2 regions of the Bacillus sp. es.036 genome follow, and region 1 is predicted to be linked to the other one. Evidence: predicted binding sites of a transcription regulator. Region 1 holds the regulator's gene; the other holds the start of a gene.

Region 1 (7,012 bases):
CATTTTCTCTGCTTCAGCACGACTGACAACAATGCGCTTCACTTCAAGATTTTCATTAATAATTTTCTTCATTTCTTTTTCGATCTTCGGAAGATCTTCAGGTGTAATTGATACAGGGCAATCAATATCGTAGTAGAATCCACTATCAATGACTGGGCCAACGCCAAGTTTCACATCACTATAGAGACGTTTAATCGCCTGAGCCATTAAATGAGCCGTACTATGGCGAAGAACTTCAAGTCCGTCTTCACTTTCTGGTGTTACGATTTCAATCGATGCATCTTCTTCAATTTCCCGACGCAAATCGAAAAGAACGCCATTCACCTTTCCTGCAAGAGCTTTTTTCTTTAAGCCCGGACTAATTGAGCTTGCAATCTCTTCAGTTGTTGTTCCTTTATTAAATTCTTTCACAGAACCATCTGGGAACGTAATCTTTACCATTTCAGCCATGCTTCTTCACTCCTTTTTGCATATAAAAAACACTCATCCCAAAAAGGGACGAGTGTTTTATCTCGTGGTTCCACCCTGCTCCCCGTATAGAGAAAATCCTATACGGCTCAGATTGCTGTAACGTAGCAGAAACGCTACCCTATTTCCAGGGCAGAGTTCAAAGGTGGTAAGAATGCTTGTCTCGCTAGGAAGTTCACACCAATCCTTCCCTCTCTTAAAGCAGACAGAACATCTCATGTCCTTATCGTAACAATAACGTATATGCGTGTATGTAGGTATTATAAGTAGTGTACTTATGAAAATCAAGCTTATTTTAATGATTGCCAGAAAAAAAGTTTTTAACCCGTGACAACGGAAAAAAACATAGTCGTTCTTCAAAAACATTACGAATGGTTTGAGCTAACCCTTCTTCCGTGTCTTCTGTATATAAATAAATTTCTTTAGGAGCAAAAATCAGAAGCGGCAAAAGTATTTCAGAATCCATTTCTTCCAAAGAAAGTCCATTCGGAATGTTATCAAGTGGTTCATGAATCCCATTAAGCTTATGACCACTTAGATCATATAATCGGTAGCTACCATCAAAAACAAGCACAACTTTTTCTTGGAGAGCCTCTCTTGATTTAAGAAGAAGCCTTAATGCTTCAATAAAGTTCTGATATTCTTGCTCAAGTTTATACTCGTCAATCGCTTCGCCAATTAGCTCAGTTAACAGAGCTCGATAAGGACCGGTTCGAAACCGCAAATAAGAGTCAAACAAGATCGATCCACCCTGTTCAATACAAGAAAACGTTGATCGATGCAATAAATCAACCCGGTTTGTGTAGCGATCAGAGCGAGGGAGTTCTTCTTTGTCTCCCTCTCCAATACTTTTTGCAATTGCTGTAATTTCGTCAATTTCATCTCTATCTTGATAGTAGTATTTTGTTGTTAATATTTGTTTCATCCATTGCTTCTCATAGATAGTGCTAACACAGCGGACGATGCATTTGGAGATGTGATAACACAACTTTGCATTATATGGTTCCACTTGTACAGAGAGCGTTAATTCCGCTTCATTAACGGAGACTTTTTGTTGAACGTTCCTATCCTTTATCAAATGTTCATAAACAAATTGAAAATCTTCTTTTTGATCAAATGTTATTGAAACCAATATATTCCCCCCTGTCCACCTTCTTACTAAAATCTATATGGCTCCAGATTGGAAATGATGTATAGAACAATAAAAAAGCCTTCCCTAAGGAAGACTTTAGACTCGTCTATTTTTCCCCTGTAAAAAGACTGGGGTGGTAAAATGCTTTATTCTTTCCATGATTCGCTTCGCTTTTGTTTCTTCAATTCCACTTTTATGAGAATAAGCGAGATGCTCCTCTAACAAGGAATAATCCAAATTAGAAGAATAAAGGGTTGGTAATCCTTCTGTCATGCGATATTGGAGCAGAGCACCAAGTATGTCATCCCGTACCCAACTCGAAATATTTTCAGCCCCAATATCATCAAGGATTAATAAAGGAGTCTCTTTTAAGTAATTTAGCTTTTCATCAATCGATTGATCTTGTATGGCACTCTTCATTTGTCGAAAGAAATCAGGCGTATAAATAAACTGCGAACGAACGCCTTTTTCCTTCGCTAACTGATTTGCAATTGCCCCTAGAATAAATGTTTTGCCAACACCAAAACCACCATGAATATAGAGCCCTTTCTTCGTTTCACCCGGAACAAAGTCCTCGACGTATTGAATAGCTGTGCCAATCGCTTCAATTCGCACAGGATCTTCATCATCCAAATCTGCAAATGTCGCTTCAAGAATTTCTTTTGGAATATAGTAGCTCTGAATCATTTCATTACGCTTCTTATTCTTATCTTCTTCAATCCTTGTTGGACAGCGGTTATAACGAATATCGATGACTGAACGGTTAAGAAATAACTCCGGCTCGTACCCTTGCATCATATTAATACAGTTGGAGAGCCCCGAGCACCCCTCACACCGTTTAGACTGAGTCGTAAATTCATACAATCTTGCAAGACTTCGATCAATCATTTTTTCATCGACTTCATCTTGTTCCTCAATAAATGCTTGAATATCTTCATCTGCCATGATCGCTTTTTTCATTTCTTGATATTGCTGTTGGAACTTCTTGTTACCCGGCATTTTATTAAACGATTCTTGGATGGACTCCATACGTTTCACCCCGCTTTATTTTTTGTATTTGCTTAGCATTTTTTTGAGCTGATCTTGTTTTTCTGAGCGCTCTTCATGAGACATATCCGGTTCTTTTTGATCCGATATCCATTCAGGAACTTTGTCTTTTCGAGCTGAAGAACTTCCTTTTCCTCGAGATGCTGGATTCGCCTTTTTCTTGGGCTGCTGTAGTTCTTTTATAGCAAGATCCATGGCTTCTCTCACTGTCTTTACCCTGGCTCTTGCCCAGTGACTCGCAAATTTTTCTACGTAGTTTTTCGAGAGTTTTTTATCCTGTGTTTCAATAATAAAATCAAGAAGAACGTTCATTACACCAGGAGTTAGCTTCTGTTCATCCATAATACGCTCGACAAGTTTCATATCTGCTTCTGATGGCTTACCACCTTCTGCTGCACGTTGAAGAATATCATAAGGTGTCATTTGCTCATAACGCTGAGCGGCCTTCTCCTCTTCCGTTACAGGCTCTTTTGTATGGAATTCTTGCAGTGCAGCAGGCTGACGCCTATATTGAAGCGCAGGTACCTTTCCTCGATTTTCAAGAGCAAACCAGCTGCTCACTTCTTTTCGGAGAAGATCATCTGATAGCTCATCATGATGAATGGCTGCCTGTTCCACGATTCGCCCCATTTCATAAGGCTCAATCTTATAGACAAAAGCAAGTCGCTCAATTGTTTTCTTAACCGAATCAGTAAACATTTTCTCTGTTACAATCATATCAGAAATGTGCTGTTTCATCACATCAAAGTCAAATTCAGATGAAGTGAAAACAAGACCCTTATTATCATTTCGACTTGCGATCTCTCGAACATCATCTTCTTCCTCATAACTTGCCGTCATCTCAGAAGGATGCAGTGAATCGTATACTTCGTTAAACGAAGCAGTCATATCCTTATATTCTGACAAATCCGGCTTTTCAACAGAGAAATACTTCTTTAAATCCTGGTATCGATTACGCCCTAATCGATTGAACAAATAAATATTTAAAACACCGTCATTAAAAAAACGATCAGGTGTTAGCGGTGGCTGAAGCTCGTAAGTAAAGTGTCTCGGATCTTCTCCGTTTTTGAGGAAAGTATTTAATAAGCCGATCCCCTCTAGCTTTCGTCGCTCTTCAAGTAGTTTTTTTGTATCCCATCTCATCATCAGTAACAAATGATGATGAGTCATTTTTGTAACAAGACTGTCCTGTTGCTCATGGGCGCTCCACATCGTCATATAGAGACTGTATGCCCCTGCACCAATTAGAGGCTGATATAACAGGGTAAGGACATTCCTATCATAATCATGCAATAACCCGAACGCCTCAATTTGAAGCGTATCAACAGGAAGAAGTTCTTTCCAATGCATATGCTTCACCTTTATATTCCTTCATAGATTTTTCTAACTAACTGATCGCCTGAGTCATAACAACGTCTTGACTCATCATGGCATTTGTCTTATTAACGTACAAAAAAAGAGCTTACACTAAGCTCCTTTTCCTTACTCTGCTCTGTTAATTAATTCTTTAAGCTCACGAATAAAAACATTAATATCTTTAAACTGACGATAAACGGAAGCAAATCGAACGTAAGCGACTTCGTCAACTTTTGCCAGTTGATCCATCACAAGCTCACCGACAGTATCACTACTGATCTCGGAAGCTCCCTGATTACGAAGGTCGCGTTCTATTTCATTTACGATGGTTTCAAGTTTTTCGAGCGGCACGGGTCTTTTCTCGCAGGCTTTAATTAAACCTCTGAGAATTTTTTCCCGGCTAAACTCTTCCCTAGCTCCATCTTTTTTCACGACAATAAGCGGTATTTCTTCAACTGTTTCAAACGTTGTAAATCGATAGGTACACGATTCACATTCGCGGCGCCTGCGTATCGATCGGCCTTCATGAACCGGTCTGGAGTCAAGCACTCTTGTACCATTATGATTGCAGTTGGGACAGCGCATTAGATCATCTCCACTAAACGAACAAGATTTCTATCTCTTATTTTAGCATAAAATGTACGACGACACACATCCTACTAAATTTGCTCTGAAATGCCTGTTCCAATCAACGTTAGCTTTTTCTTCAAATCTGAATAAATCGTTTCAATTACTTTTTTGCTAAAACCGAAATCTACTGGTAAAGGAGTCTCTGTCGAAACGGAAAAATCTACCGCTGTTTTATAAGCGCGCACCGTCACGACGGTTACGACGATTAACGCTTTTTTAGGACCCTTCACTTGAAATACAAACTCTCCACGTTCGGGTGAATTGGTCACGATTTCACCTTTGTAGTGTTTTTGAAGGATCGCTTTCGCTTCTGTAAAAGCCTGTTCTTTTGTCGCTTTAAAATAATGCGTTTTCAATGCAGCATTTTGATGCCTTTCCCCTGTTTCAGAACGATTGCTAAAAAACTCTTTTATTCCCACCCCTAGTCCTCCTCTATTTTTTTTAAGAATAGCAATAAATGACTGATAAATCAATGAGGTCGCGCTGAATCCCCGTTCAACCCAAGCTATTATATTTCTTAGCTAAACTAAAAAAGGGCACCCAGGGTGCCCTTTTAATCGAAGTATTATTATTATGAAGTAAACGCTGACTGTTCTTCTCTAACTTTAGGTTTTACAGGTCCCATGCCTCGTGGAAGTTCGATGTTCTCACGCGTATCCGCTCCAAGTGCATCCGCAATGTAGTTTGCAGCTACGTTTGGATCAAGATCACCACAAGTATACACATCAATACTTGCATACCCATGTTCCGGGAAACTGTGAATTGTTAAATGTGATTCAGAAATAATAACAACACCACTTACACCCTGAGGTGCAAATTTATGAAATGCTACTTCCCGAACCTCTGCACCAGACTTAAGAGCAGCTTCAACAAACGTTTCTTCGATAAATTTCATGTTGTTTAATTTTTCAGTGTCACAGCCCCATAGTTCAGCAATGACGTGACGTCCCATTGTATCCATAGCAAAATTCCCCCTTTATTTTTACTCATGCCTAAAGCATGCGGTATTGAAAATCCACCACGGGGGAAAGTTAGTCCGATGAGGTCCTAACCCTTTAAGTAGTTTTCAATGCCAAATTGCTATAAAAGAAGTTCACGAAAAATAGTATAAGGCTTTTATTTTTTTTTTGCAAGAATAAATTAAATGCTGATTTCGCTTTTGTATCCTCAACCTCAAAAATTCAGTGTCCTTGCTAATTTTTCCGCGATAATTAAAACATGTCCAAAACTGTCGAGATTTATCCTTTATTTCAAAAGCCGTCATTAGTGATAACAAATCAAAAAAGAAGCGGGAGACGTTCTCCCACTTCTTTCCTTTTCACCTATACGCTTACTTTCAACCTTTCGGGAATTCTTTCCCCAACGTACTTCGCCATATCAACGACTCGACAAGAATATCCCCACTCATTGTCATACCAGGCAAGTACCTTTACTTTTTTATTCTCAACGACCATTGTCGATAGTCCATCTACTATAGAAGAATGAGCATTACCATTGTAGTCAATTGATACTAATGGTTCATCAGAGTAAGCAAGAATACCTCTTAGGGGCCCTTCAGAAGCAGCTTTTAAAGCATCATTAACTTCATCAATGGTCACTTCTTTCTTAAGATCAACCACCAGGTCGACTAATGACACATTTGGTGTCGGTACGCGAAGCGACATTCCGTTAAGTTTCCCTTCTAAATGAGGCAATACTTTTGAAATCGCTTTAGCTGCACCTGTCGACGTTGGAATAATTGATTGGCCACAGGCACGTGCTCTTCTTAAATCTTTATGCGGATTATCAATGTTTTTCTGATCATTCGTATATGCATGAACTGTTGTCATCATACCCGAAACAATTCCAAAGGACTTATCAAGCACTTGAACAACCGGGGCCAGACAATTGGTTGTACAAGATGCATTTGATAAAACATGATGTTTCTGATCATTGTATTCGCTTTCATTAATGCCCATCACAATTGTAAGATCTTCATTCTTACCAGGTGCTGTAATGATTACTTTCGTAGCTCCTGCATCAATATGATAACCGGCTTCTTCTCTCGTACGAAACTTGCCGGTAGCTTCAATCACAATGTCGATTCCCATCTCTTTCCATGGAAGAGTTTTTGGATCACGATTATTTAAAACAACCACTTTTTTATTGTTAATCTTTATCCCATTCTCAATTGGTGTAACCTCTCCATCAAATGTACCGTGAATGCTATCATATTTAATTAAATGGCTGAGCGTTTCTGGCGGATAGCTAGCGTTAATTGCTACAACTTCCAAACTATCTTCCATTATTGCCTTTCTAAATACCATTCGCCCAATTCTTCCAAAGCCATTAATTGCTACTCTTGATTTCATTCAGCGTTCCTCCCGCCACATATGTGTT
Region 2 (7,012 bases), 320 kb from region 1:
GAAGCATTTAAATTTCTCTAGCGAGCGTTACGATGTTGATCCTTCTGAAGATGAGGAAGTCCTTGGAAAAGATGAGCCTTCTAAACTAACTCTTTTATTAGGTGCTGCTGCTATAGGCGTTATTTCTTTCGCTTTTGTGAAAACGATTTTCACCTTATTACCAGCATTAGCTGCAGCTTCACTGGAGTTTATATTTCCAGGTCACGTGGTTCAGAATTTAATAGAAGGTTTCATTAAACTGATTCTACTGCTAGGCTATATTTATTTCATTTCACTCACACCTATCGTTAAAAGAGTGTTTCAGTATCATGGTGCAGAGCACAAAGTAATTAATGCTTATGAAGCTGGATTACCCATTACAATCGATAATGTGCAGAAACAATCACGACTGCATTACCGATGCGGAAGTAGCTTTATTCTTTTCACAGTCGTCATTGGAGTATTTATTTATCTATTAGTTCCCACTGACCCTTTATGGGTCAGGTTAGTATATCGTGTGGCATTAATACCAGTTGTCCTTGGTGTCTCTTTTGAAGTTCTTCAGCTAACGAACAAAGTGAGAGATATCCCAGTTTTGAAGGGGCTTGGCTATCCAGGATTATGGGTACAGCTCCTAACGACGAAAAATCCTGATGACAAGCAAGTAGATGTAGCAATTCACTCATTTAAAGAACTACTTTCTCGAGATAAATTACGAGAGGAAGATGATTCAAGCACAAAAGTTGTGTAAAGATGAACAGGAGGTGAATCATTTGTCGCGCCGTGTTGTTCAACCTCTGATTTATTTATTAATAGGTCTTGCAGCTATTGGTTTTTTATGGAAAATACTCACAGATCCAAGCGGACTTTTCAAGCAGCTTCTTATCACTGCAGCAATTGCCGTCGTGATCATCTTTATTGCCAAAAAATTGATGGCAAAAAAAATGGGGCAACAATCAACTGCCTATCAAAGAGCTGCAAAACAATCTTCAAAATTAAAAAAGAAAAAAGCTACACCTAGAAGAAATGCCACTCACCTGCGGGTCATCCCATCTAAACGACTTACGCCTAAGAAGCGTTCATTACAAGAAGACAAGAAAGAAAATCCTTTTACGGTCATTGAAGGACGTAAAGGCAAGAAGAAAAACAGAGCTCTTTTTTAAAATTGTGGCTTTAAAGTGAAGCACCGTGCTTTTAGCAAGAGTTTTCATTTGAATTTAAGTCTTTAAATAAGAAAGGATGGCTGATATTCAGCCATCCTTTCTTTGTATTTCGGGCATTTTCCGCCACGTATTGAGGAATTGAGAAGTTCGCTCCTTACCTAACATGATTAATTTCTTCTGCCCATGTCTCTCTAATTTAAATGCAGTGGTAATATCCTGATTGATCGGAATGAATACGATATTTTGAGCTTTTTGATCATCAATGTATCGTGCATCATGAGCTCGTTTCATTGTTTCAAAGAGAGCCTGATACATGTCAACGGCATTTGATATTTTATTTTCAGGAATTTGATTAAAGTTTGCACTCAGTTGAAACCCCAGCACAGGGCGAAGCGGTTTTTTATGATCAGGCGTTTGAAAAACCCACAGTGGAAAATTACTCAATATCCCCCCATCTACCATGTAATGTTTTTTTCCATTAATGGAATAAAGAGGCTGAGGCTTAAAAAAGAATGGCAAACTTGCACTCATACGCACTGCTTTAGCAACTGAAAATTGCTCTGGCACGAATCCATAATGGGCAAGGTCATCAGGTAATACAACAAGCCTTCCTTTCGTAATATCTGATACGATAATCTTAAGGGAACCTTCAGGCAGATCTCCAAATGTTGAAATTCCCTTCTTTTTCAATAATCCCCCCACCCAAAGTTCTAGGTCCTTTCCAGAATAAAGACCAAGATTCCAATATAACATCAACCAGCGAAGAAGCGGGAACGTAAAACCTGAATTTTTCTCTAATAATGAAGTCAAATCTGTATCAAGCAATGTGTTTTCTAACTCATGCCCCTTATACCCTGCAATGATCAGTGCAGCAATAAGAGCACCAGCACTCGTTCCAGCTGTTCTCTTAAATGAAAGCCCTTTTTTCTCCACAGCTTGAAGTGCTCCCACAAGTGCAATTCCTTTTACTCCCCCACCTGAAAACACTCCGTCAATATACACATCTCTACCTCCTTCCAACCTTATTAAAGCCTAAGCTTATAAGCTAAGATTTAGTACAGAAAAAAAGATATTGTTTCATATCCAAAAAGCCTTTATTGATAAAAAAAGAACAATCCGATTACACCTCGGATTGTTCCTCGTGAGCTTCTTCATTTTTCCGCTGGACTTCCCTAAGTTCATCCACTCGTCCATTCGTTTCTTCAAAATATTGGACTAGATCTCCAATTCGATCAATAGCATCCCAACTTAAATGATGCTCGATCCCTTCAACGTCTTCGTATATGTTCTCTTCATTAACCCCGATAACACCTAGAAATTGTTCAAGCAAAGCATGGCGATCAACGAGTCGCTTGCCTAGCTTTTTCCCTTTGGGAGTAAGCATGAAGCCGCGATACTTTTCGTAAACGACATATTTACCTTTATCTAATTTTTGAATCATTTTTGTTACCGAGGAGGGATGTACCTCTAGTGCTTCCGCAATGTCTGATACGCGAGCATACCCTTTTCCGTCTATTAGTGCATAAATACGTTCAATATAATCTTCCATACTTGGAGTAGTGGCCATTGGATTCCCTCCATCTTTTATTCCATTTAAGCCAGTTAATAAAAGCATACACCATAGTATGGGCGGATACAAGGAAAGGTTCCATATGCTTTTATTAAGAGGCAAACCTTAGTGAACCAGCTAAAGGAGATCACAAAAAGATGAAGGATAAACGTTTCCGCTTATCCTTCGCTCCCAGATCCTAAAGTCCGCACTTCAGTTGTGCACTACAATTATCACATGTATTACATCCACCGATTTCTTTTACTTGTCCTTTCCGACAGACTGGACACGTATTACCTACTTCAGACCCGATTGTTACATCAGTTGAACGAAGGTCAGTGATTGTATCAACAAGAACAACTTGTTTCTTTTCTTGCATCCCATCCTCAAATTCAAGCTGCTCAAATGAATTATCCTCAGCTTTAAGGGTTAGAACTTGAGAATCACGGCTTCCATCTACATAAACCGTGCCTCCCTTAGCGCCGCCATTATAAAGACGCTCATAAACAGCTTCTACTTGCTTTACGGAATAACCTTTTGGCGCATTTACCGTTTTAGAGATCGAACTATCTACCCAGCGTTGAATCACACATTGCGTATCAGCATGATCTTCAGGGGCAAGTTCCATTGCGGAAACAAACCATTCTGGCAACTTCTCTGGATCTGCTTCTGGATTTTTTTCGTAGTATTCTGCTAGTATATCTGCTTTCACTTCGATAAATTTACCGAGGCGACCACTGCGGAAATAAGAGAACGAGAAGTATGGCTCAAGACCGGTTGAAACGCCAACCATCGTACCTGTACTACCCGTAGGCGCTACAGTTAGTAGATGTGAGTTACGAATACCATAATCCATAATGCTGTCTCGTAAATCATTCGGCATTTGTTGCATATAGCCAGTGTTAACAAAAGCTTCACGTAACCGATTTGTTTCGTCTGCTGTCTCACCTTCTAGGAACGGGAAACTGCCTTTTTCCTTAGCTAAGTCAACTGAAGCACGATAAGCCGTAGTCGCGATTGTTTCAAATATTTGATCAGTTAACTTATTTCCTTCTTCAGAGCCGTACACTGTTTCGCAATAGATCAATAAATCATGAAGCCCCATTACTCCTAGACCCACGCGGCGCTCACCAAGAGCTTGTTTTTCGTTTTCTCTTAAGAAATATGGCGTTGCATCAATAACGTTATCTTGCATTCTTACGCCTACTTCGACAGTTTCTTTCAATTTTTCGAAATCAACTGTTTTCTTCTCTTTATTTGCCATTTCAGCGAGGTTTACAGCCGCGAGGTTACAAACTGAATAAGGCGCTAACGGTTGCTCTCCACAAGGATTCGTTGCTACCACTTTTTGGCCATAAGATGTAGCGTTTGTTTTTTCATTAGCATTATCAATAAAGAAGATTCCTGGTTCTGCCGAATATGTTGCACAAATATTGATAAGATCCCATAGCTCTTTTGCCTGAACTTTACGATACGTTCTTACAGGGAATCCTTGTTCTTTCCAATCACGAACATCACCAGATTCGTGCCAGTTCTCATTGTAGAAACTCATTTGTTCTTTCGTATAGTTTTCTACATCAGGAAAGCGCAGTTCATACTCAGCATCATTTTCGACTGCATCCATGAAATCCTTCGTGAGACAAACAGAAATATTTGCTCCAGTTAAAAAGTCTGGATTATGAACGGAATACGTACCACCAGTCGCTAATTTTTCCTGTGCGTCTTGCATCACTTTTTCTTCAAAACCACCTGTACCGGGGATACTACGATAATTTAGAATGCTTTGGTACATCGATCTCTCAGCATCAGAAAGAGGCGTGAATTTCAGTTTATCTTCTGCAAGCTTTTTAATCTGCTCGTCTTTTGTGTTTTCCACAAGAAAACGAAGGATGCGTGGGTTTTGCATTTTTGAAATGATGAATTCAATAATATCAGGATGCCAATCTGCAAGCATGATCATCTGTGCACCGCGACGTGATCCGCCCTGCTCTACGAGATGTGTAAGCTTTGCAATATCATCAAGCCATGAAACGGACCCCGATGACTTTCCATTAACTCCTCTTGCAAGAGTGTTCCTCGGACGAAGCGTTGAGCCATTTGTTCCTACCCCGCCTCCGCGACTCATAATTTCCATTACCTGTTTGCGGTGCTCCGAAATGCCTTCTCTTGAATCTTGTGGAAACGGCATAACATAACAATTGAAATAGGTTACTTCCGTATCTGCACCTGCGCCATATAGTACTCGTCCTGCTGGGACAAAGTTCATTGATGAAAGTTCATTATAGAAACGATCTTCCCAATATTTCTTTTCACCATCCGTTTTCTCAACATCTGCCAAGCCCCGAGCGTTCCGTCGTGCAATTTGCTCATAGTAAACTTCAAGAGGCTTCTCAATAACGTCCAATGAACGTACAATTAAGCCAGTTTCTCTCTCTTCTTCAGTATCCAGTACACCGATATAGTCTTCATGCACAGCAACAGTCGCTTTCTTTGAAGCTAGATCCAGTTTTTCAATATATCCAAGACCTCGTGCTGGGAACTTTGGATCTTCCTTAATCGTTAAGACAACAAAATCACCTTTTTGCAACGTCTTTTTTTCAGTATCTTTAAAGGCATAGCGATCCAGCATAACAAGACGACTTACACCTTTGTGGCTAAGGTGCATATCTTCTGTAATAGGATGAACCTGCGCGAACATCTCAATATCTTTATTTAACTGTGCGATGTTAATGGACCTTCTTTTTTCATTGGTTTTTATTGTCATATAAACCCCTCCGTTTCGACATTTATACATATAAGAGCAACTCTAGATGTATGTAACTGTGATAAATCGTCTTGATTAATAGTAGCACATGTCCATCATGCAGACAATCATTTTAAACCATATATAGTGTTCAGAATTCTTTGCCCAATACTACATATAGTAAAACGGCGGATGTTCGTTTAATTTGTCAACTTTCAAATTAAGTGAAAATACGAGATTACACTCGATAAATCCAGGTTGAATTACAAGAACAGAGAAAAAAGAGGAATTTTGTCTATTGCACATTTATCCACATTCTGTCTTTTGATCTTAGCCTATCTTTAAATAAAGAACGCGTTTCGTTAATGCAACAAGAATAACTTTAGAACATTTGTTCCTCTATAGTCAATAGGAAAAAGCACCCATGGCAGGTGCTCATTTACTAAAGTTCCATTCGTTACTTGCATACTTGTCCATTGCCAAATCGTTCACGTAAGCTTCTTGTTCTTTTGATAGCTCAAATAGGACTAACTCAATGTTAAGGCCTTTTTGAAATCCATCATAAAAGGCTTTAATCGCTTCTGAAATTGATACTGGTGTATCGCGAAGTGCATTAATAGCCACCGCTTTGTTTCTGAATCCTCTTTGCATCCGTTCACGAATTCGATCATTTTTAAATTTAAAGCAATCAAACAATTTATCTTCATCAATATCTAGCAAAATAGATCCATGCTGGAGGATGACACCTTTTTGGCGCGTTTGAGCACTCCCAGCCACTTTCCGTCCTTCTACAACAAGTTCATAATACGAGGGAGAATCAAAGCATACACCAGACCTGGGAGCCCTAAGTTCTTCTTTTTCTTTCTCAGTTTCAGGAACAGAGAAGTAAGCATTTAAACCAAGTTGTTGAAAACCAATCAATAGGCCTTCAGAAATAACACGGTATGCTTCCCTTACTGTAGTTGGCATATCAGGATAATCTTCAGATACAATAACGCTGTATGTAACCTCTTTATCATGAAGAACAGCTCTTCCACCTGTAGGTCTTCTCACAAAGCCCAACCCATAGTTCTCTACGGCTTCCATATTTATATCTTTTTCAATACGTTGGAAGTAACCGATTGATAGGGTTGGAGGGTTCCATCCGTAAAATCGAATGACTGGAGGTATGCTCCCTTCACTGTGCCATTTCAACAACGCTTCATCTAGTGCCATGTTATATGCTGGAGAACGTTCTCCCGAATCAATAAATGCCCATTGCTTCATTATCGGTACTCCTTTATCACAGTTAATTTCTAACACCTCTCCTATTCTAGCAGAGGTGAAAATGGATGACCAATGAACACTCTCTTATTTTATAAAAGAAAGATCGATACGTGACGGACGTTATTTCTAACCAAGTTTCTTTTTAAAACAAAAATAAATGACGAACAATCTCAGAACTACCTATCGGAACTAGAAAATAATATTCCGCATTTAATTCAGTAACCTTCAGGTGAATTTTTTATTTATTCTTTTTTTCTTTTGCGGAAAGGGGAAAAGACGTGTAAACTTAAGGTTGTCGATTTTACTTGAAAG

What was found. Region 1 encodes NrdR, which represses ribonucleotide reductase genes. Its sites were predicted from a motif close to AACACNATATATNGTGTT; they were not measured.
Region 2: a site for NrdR is predicted at 5,569-5,586, ahead of ATG70_RS10125 (vitamin B12-dependent ribonucleotide reductase). Genes of this name have one in related genera too.

The regions. Positions count from the first base shown of each region.
Region 1 is NZ_PDIZ01000001.1:2,295,522-2,302,533, forward strand. Features, by position in the region: gene thrS (threonine--tRNA ligase) at 1-450, opposite strand, end outside; T-box leader at 492-707, opposite strand; gene ATG70_RS11780 (putative sporulation protein YtxC) at 764-1,600, opposite strand; gene dnaI (primosomal protein DnaI) at 1,697-2,629, opposite strand; gene ATG70_RS11790 (replication initiation and membrane attachment family protein) at 2,645-3,997, opposite strand; gene nrdR (transcriptional regulator NrdR) at 4,130-4,588, opposite strand; gene ATG70_RS11800 (cytosolic protein) at 4,663-5,052, opposite strand; gene speD (adenosylmethionine decarboxylase) at 5,205-5,594, opposite strand; gene ATG70_RS11810 (glyceraldehyde-3-phosphate dehydrogenase) at 5,956-6,984, opposite strand.
Region 2 is NZ_PDIZ01000001.1:1,973,354-1,980,365, forward strand. Features, by position in the region: gene ATG70_RS10105 (DUF1385 domain-containing protein) at 1-730, shown strand, start outside; gene ATG70_RS10110 (SA1362 family protein) at 705-1,142, shown strand; gene ATG70_RS10115 (patatin-like phospholipase family protein) at 1,230-2,144, opposite strand; gene mntR (transcriptional regulator MntR) at 2,263-2,709, opposite strand; gene ATG70_RS10125 (vitamin B12-dependent ribonucleotide reductase) at 2,891-5,455, opposite strand; gene ATG70_RS10130 (lipoate--protein ligase family protein) at 5,870-6,700, opposite strand.